2 regions of the Kitasatospora sp. NPDC032757 genome follow, and region 1 is predicted to be linked to the other one. Evidence: riboswitches for the same ligand, from Rfam matches in the RefSeq annotation. Region 1 holds a riboswitch; the other holds the start of a gene.
The links. A riboswitch is a leader RNA that binds a small molecule or an ion and turns the genes downstream of it on or off. The one in region 1 is predicted to bind S-adenosylmethionine.
Positions count from the first base shown of each region.

Region 2: linked by a shared signal. The riboswitch ahead of thrC (threonine synthase) and the one ahead of ACZ5WK_RS06655 (aminotransferase class V-fold PLP-dependent enzyme) in region 1 are both predicted to bind S-adenosylmethionine.

Region 1 is NZ_JBVINN010000003.1:246,491-249,678, reverse strand. It holds gene ACZ5WK_RS06665 (rhomboid family intramembrane serine protease) at 1-385, shown strand, start outside; gene ACZ5WK_RS06660 (Lrp/AsnC ligand binding domain-containing protein) at 427-708, shown strand; gene ACZ5WK_RS06655 (aminotransferase class V-fold PLP-dependent enzyme) at 712-2,076, opposite strand; SAM riboswitch class IV at 2,127-2,244, opposite strand; gene trpD (anthranilate phosphoribosyltransferase) at 2,401-3,188, opposite strand, start outside.
Region 2 is NZ_JBVINN010000025.1:120,208-123,395, forward strand. It holds gene ACZ5WK_RS25520 (ubiquitin-like small modifier protein 1) at 46-324, opposite strand; gene thrC (threonine synthase) at 356-1,651, opposite strand; SAM riboswitch class I at 1,669-1,803, opposite strand; gene ACZ5WK_RS25530 (glucosyl-3-phosphoglycerate synthase) at 1,975-2,982, shown strand; gene ACZ5WK_RS25535 (alpha,alpha-trehalose-phosphate synthase (UDP-forming)) at 3,021-3,188, shown strand, end outside.

The DNA of each region.
Region 1 (3,188 bases):
CGAGGAACGGCTCGGCCGGGCCCGCTTCGCCCTCTTCTACCTGGCCGCCGGCTCGCTCGCCACGTACGGCTTCGCGCTGGCCGAGGCGCACTCGCCGGGCTCCACCCGGGTGCTGATCGGCGCCTCGGGGGCGATCTCGGCCGTCCTCGGCGCCTACCTGAGGCTGCATCCGCGCGCCCGCGTCACCACGCTCGTACCACTCCTGCTCTTCCTCCCGCTGCGGTTCCCGGCCTGGCTGGTGCTCGGTCTCTGGTTCGCCCTGCAGTGGTGGTCGGTGCACTCGGCCGGGCCCGGGGTGGCCTACCTCGTCCACGTCATCGGCTTCTCGGCCGGCTTCCTGTACGCCTGCACGGTGGCCACCCGCCCCCCGCGACGGTCCGGCTGACGCCCGATACCCTGGCCGCACCTCACAAAGGAGCCCGAACAGTGATCACCGCCATCGTCCTGATCAAGACCAGCGTCGACCGCATCCCGGAGATCGCCGAGGCGATCGCGGCCATCGAGGGCGTCAGCGAGGTCTACTCGGTCACCGGCGGCTACGACCTGGTGGCGATGGTCCGGGTGCGCCGGCACGACGACCTGGCCGAGGTGATCCCCGGCCGGCTGAACAAGGTCCCGGGCGTGGCCCACACCGAGACCCAGATCGCCTTCCGCACCTACTCCCAGCACGACCTCGAGGCCGCCTTCGCGCTCGGCCTCGACGAGTAGCGCTCAGCCCTCCCGCCGCGTGTCCACGACGCAGCGGCCGCCCTCGTTGCGGTAGTTCCAGGCCGCGCCGTCCGTGACCAGCTCGCGGACGGCGGTCAGGAAGCGCTCGATGTGCTCGTCCGGGGTGCCGGCGCCGAAACTGACCCGGATCGCGTTCAGGCTCCGCTCACCCGGCAGCGACGGCTCCGGCGCGCCGCACTCGGACGGTGCCACCTCCTCGTCGCCGAGCAGCGTGCGCAGCAGCGGGTGCGCGCAGAACAGGCCGTCGCGCACCCCGATGCCGTACTCGGCGGAGAGCGCGGCCGAGAAGTGCGAGCTGTTCCAGCCCTGGACGACGAAGGAGAGCACTCCCACCCGGGCCGAGCCGGCGCCGAACAGGTTGAGCACCTTGACCTGCGGGACCTCCGCCAGACCGGCATTCAGCCGGGCGACCAGCTGCCGCTCGCGGGCCTCGAGCGCGTCGAAGCCGGCGTCGGTCAGCGCCCGGCAGGCCGAGGCGATGGCGTAGGCGCCGATCACGTTCGGCGAGCCGGCCTCGTGCCGGGCCGGGCCGGTGTGCCACTGGACGGCCACCGAGCCGTCGGTCTCCCGGGCCACCGTACGGGTGGCGCCGCCGCCGGCCAGGTACGGCTCGGCCGCGTCCAGCCAGTCGGCCCGGCCGGCCAGCACGCCGGCGCCGAACGGCGCGTAGATCTTGTGCCCGGAGAAGGCGATCCAGTCCACGTCCAGCTCGCGCACCGAGACCCGGTGGTGCGGGGCGAGCTGCGCGGCGTCAAGCACCACCCGGGCGCCGTACCGGTGCGCGGTCGCGGTCAGCTCGGCGACCGGCCAGAGCTCGCCGGTGACATTGGAGGCGCCGGTGACGCAGAGCAGCTTGGGGCCCTCGGGGGCCGCGGCCAGTGCGGCGTCCAGGGCGGCGACCGCCTCGGCCCGCGAGCGCGGGGCGCGCAGGTAGGTGACGTCCAGTCCGGCGTGCGCCCAGGGCAGCAGCGAGGCGTGGTGCTCGGTCTCGAACGCGAAGACCCGGGTTCCGGCCGGGACGGCACCGGCCAACAGGTTCAGCGAGTCGGTGGTGGCCCGGGTGAAGACCACCTGGTCGCCCTCGCGCAGGCCGAGGAACTCGGCGACGGTACGGCGGCTCTGCTCGAACAGGTCGGTGGAGAGCTGCGACAGGTAGCCGGCGCCGCGGTGGACGCTGCCGTAGTAGGGGGCGTAGGCGGCGACGTCGTCCCAGACCCGCTGGAGCGCCGGGGAGCTGGCCGCGTAGTCGAGCGCCGCATAGGTGACCTTCTCGCCGCTGGCCAGCGGGACCAGGACGTCGTGGCCGAGGACGGGGAGCGGGGCGCAGAGTTCGGTGGCGACGGACATGGGGATGCACTCCTCCTGGGTGAAGGACCCCGGGGAGTGCGTGCCGCCGGCGTCCGCGCTTGTCACGCGGACGGATTGCCGCGGGACCCGGTCCTCACCCAGGGCACCCCGCCACGGACGGAGGGTTGCCGGACAGCAAGCTGGGGCTTGGCGCTGTCACTCATGACCTGCCGGAGACTCTAGGTCGCGTCCGCCGGGTGGTCAAACACAGGTCCACCATCCGGACGGGGCTCGCCCTCCCGCCTGCGGGCCGCCCGGGCCCCGCGCGCTCATGCGGCGGGGCCCGCCCGGGGTCACTCCCCCGCGCGGGCCCCAACTACCGCCTCACGCCTTGCTGGTGGCCTCCGACCAGCGGTTCAGCAGGTCCAGTGCGGCGCCCGAGTCGATGGCGGCCGCGGCCCGCTCCATGCCCGCCGCCAGCTGCTCGGTGAGCGGCGCGTCGGTGAGGTCCAGCGCCACCAGCGCCGCCGCCGTGTTCAGCAGGACGGCGTCCCGCACCGGCCCGCGCTCCCCGGCCAGCAGCCGGCGGGCGACGTCCGCGTTGTACGCCGGGTCCGCGCCGCGCAGCGCCTCGATGCCGACCAGCTCGATGCCGACCTCACGCGGGTCGAAGGTGGTCTCGCCGACCTCGCCGCCACGCACGATCCAGACCCGCGAGGTGGTGGTGATGGTCAGCTCGTCCAGACCGTCGTCGCCGCGGAAGACCAGCGCACTGGAGCCGCGCCGGGCCAGCACCCCGGCGATCAGCCCGGCCAGCCGCGTGTCGAAGCAGCCGATCGCGTGGGCCGTCACCTTGGCCGGGTTGGTCAGCGGGCCCAGGATGTTGAACGCCGTCGGTACCCCGAGGTCGCGCCGGGCCGTGGCGGCGTGCCGCATCGACGGGTGGAACATGGCGGCGGAGCAGAAGGTGAGCCCGATCTCCTCGGCCACCTCGGCGACCCTCCGGGCGGAGAGGTCGAGGGCGATGCCCAGCTTCTCCAGCACGTCCGAGGAGCCGCTCGCCGAGGAGGCGGCCCGGTTGCCGTGCTTGACCACCTTGGCGCCGGCCGCCGCCGCGACGATCGCCGACATGGTCGAGATGTTGACGGTCTTGGCGCGGTCGCCGCCGGTGC
Region 2 (3,188 bases), on a different contig from region 1:
ACGGAATTCCGTACACCCCGACGGCCTTCCCGTCGGCGGTGCGGCTCAGCAGCCGCCGGCCACCGCGGGAATGATCGAAACGCTCGCGCCGTCCGCGATCTCGGTCGCCAGGCCCTCCGCGAACCGCACGTCGTCGTCATTGACGTAGACGTTGACGAAACGGCGCAGCTTGCCGGTGTCGTCCAGGATCCGGGCGGCGATCCCGGCGTGGCTCTTCTCCAGGTCGGCGATGACCTCACCGAGGGTGGCACCCTCGGCGGCCACCTCGGCGGCGCCGCCGGTGTAGGTGCGCAGGATGGTCGGGATGCGGACGTTGGCGCTCATAGGGGCTTCTCCTTGCGGCGGGGTGGAGGGGTCAGGCGGACGCGAGGCCGGCGTCGCGGAACGACGCCAGCGTCGGGCGGATGACGGCGGTCATCCCGGCGTCGGAGACGGCGTCCAGCGTCTTCAGGCCGTCGCCGGTGTTGATCGCGACGGTCTCCTTGGCCGGGTCCAGCTGCCCGGTCTCGACCAGCTTCTTCAGTACTCCGACGGTCACCCCGCCCGCGGTCTCGGCGAAGATGCCCTCGGTCCGGGCCAGCAGCTTGATCGCGGCCACCACCTCGGCGTCCGTCACGTCCTCGACGGCACCGCCGGTGCGGCGGGCGATGTCCAGCACGTACGGGCCGTCGGCCGGGTTGCCGATCGCCAGCGACTTGGCGATGGTGTCGGGCTTGACGGGGCGGATCACGTCGCTGCCGGTCTTGAAGGCCGCCGACACCGGTGAGCAGCCCGCCGCCTGGGCACCGAAGATCCTGTACGGCCGGTCCTCGACCAGACCGAGCCTGATCAGCTCCTGCAGCCCCTTGTCGATCTTGGTCAGCTGCGAACCCGACGCGATCGGGATCACGATCTGCTCCGGCAGGCGCCAGCCCAGCTGCTCGCAGATCTCGTACGCCAGCGTCTTCGAGCCCTCGCCGTAGTACGGGCGCAGGTTGACGTTGACGAAGCCCCAGCCCTCGCCGGCCGGGTCGCCGATCAGCTCCGAGCAGAAGCGGTTCACGTCGTCGTAGTTGCCCTCGATGCCCACCAGCTCACCGCCGTAGACACCGGCCATCACGACCTTGCCCTGCTCCAGGTCGTGCGGGATGAACACGCAGGACTTGAAACCGGCCCGGGCGGCCGCGGCGCCCACCGCACCGGCCAGGTTGCCGGTCGAGGAGCAGGAGAGCGTGGTGAAACCGAACGCCCGCGCCGCCTCGATCGCACAGGCGACCACGCGGTCCTTGAACGAGTGGGTCGGGTTCCCGGAGTCGTCCTTGATGTGCAGCTGGGCGGTGAACCCGAGCTCGCGGCCCAGGTTGTCCGCCTTGACCAGCGGGGTCCAGCCGGGGTTCAGGTTGGGCTTCCCGGCCACGTCGGCCGGCACGGGCAGCAGCGGCGCGTACCGCCAGATCGACGCCGGCCCGGCCTCGATCCGCTTGCGCAGCTCCTCCGCGGCCTCGCCACCGAAGTCGTACGCGATCTCCAGCGGCCCGAAGCACTCCAGACAGGCGAAGCTCGGACCGAGCGGGAACCGGCTACCGCACTCGCGACAGGACAGCGCGGCGGCGGGGCCGAGGTCAACGGTTGCGGGTGCGGCGCCAGAAGGAGTCGTCGCAGTGATAGCCATGATGGCGGAGGCCTCTCTCCTCATCTTCCCCGTGACGCGGTCGCGCCACAGGCCGGAATTGGCACCTGTCCCGCCGGGGCCTGTAACGACAGCCGCGCGAGAAGGTTGCCGGGACGTCAACGGGCCGTTCCCTCAGTCCCTCTGGATGAGCTCTGTGAAGTTGTTGGTCTTGCTCAACGGTGACCCCGGCGTGCGAAGGTCCGACCGCTGTACGAAGACTGTATCCGAAGGCGTCAACCCCGAACGGGACCGTCCGCCACGCGAGATGACCCGTCCCGGCCCTTCCCAGCCCGTCCCAGCCGACCCCCGCCGAGGAGAGACCCGTGCCCGCCGACCCGACACCCGAGCTCCTCCCACAGGCGGCGTCCTGGCTGCGCCGCCGGTCGTGGAGCGCGGCCGACCGTCCGGTGCGCACCCTGCTGGACGCCAAGCGGGCCGCCGGCCGCGCGGGCACCGTCAGCGTCGTCCTGCCCGCCCTGGACGAGGAGGCCACCGTCGGCGACATCGTCCGCACCATCCGCCGCGAGCTGATGGAACGCCTGCCGCTGGTCGACGAACTGGTCGTGGTCGACTCCGGCTCCGCCGACCGCACCGCCGCCGAGGCCGCCGAGGCCGGCGCCCGGGTGGTCCACCGCGACGACATCCTCCCCCGGCTGCCGGCCGCCCCCGGCAAGGGCGAGGTGCTCTGGCGCTCGCTGCTGGTCACCCGTGGGGAGATCGTCTGCTTCGTCGACGCCGACCTGCGCGAGTTCGACCCGGCCTTCGTCTCCGGCATCATCGGCCCGCTGCTCACCGAACCGGAGATCCAGCTGGTCAAGGCCATGTACGACCGGCCGTTGGAGACCGAAGGAGCCGTGGTGCCGGCCGGCGGCGGCCGGGTCACCGAGCTGGTCGCCCGCCCGCTGCTCAACCTGCACTGGCCGGAACTCGCCGGTTTCGTCCAGCCCCTCGGCGGCGAGTACGCGGCCCGCCGCTCCCTGCTCGAACGCCTCCCGTTCCCCACCGGCTACGGCGTCGAACTCGGCCTGCTGGTCGACGCCCTGGAGACCGCCGGCCTGGACGCCCTCGCCCAGGTCGACGTCGGCGTCCGCCACCACCGCCACCAGGACGGCCAGGCGCTCGGCCGGATGGCCGCCACCATCTACCGCACGGCGCTGGAGCGGCTCGACCGCACCCACCGGCTCAAGGCCTCCGCCGACCTGGTGCACCCGCTGCTCACCCAGTTCACCCGTGACCCGGAAACCCGCGCGTTCACCGCCCACACCCACCCGGTCACCGCCCTCGAACGCCCCCCGATGCACACCGTTCCCGAGTACGCCACCCGGCACTGAAGGGTTTGGGTCCGCAGACCCCCGGCAACCAACCAGTCATGGGCGATCTCACGACCGAACGTTCGAATCCGACCGGCACCGCCCCCGTCCTGGTGGCCTCCAACCGGGGACCGGTGTCGTTCAGCACCGCGGACGACGGCACGCTGACCCTCCGGAGAGGAGGAGGCGGCCTGGTCTCCGGGCTCTCCGCCATCGACGACCCCGAC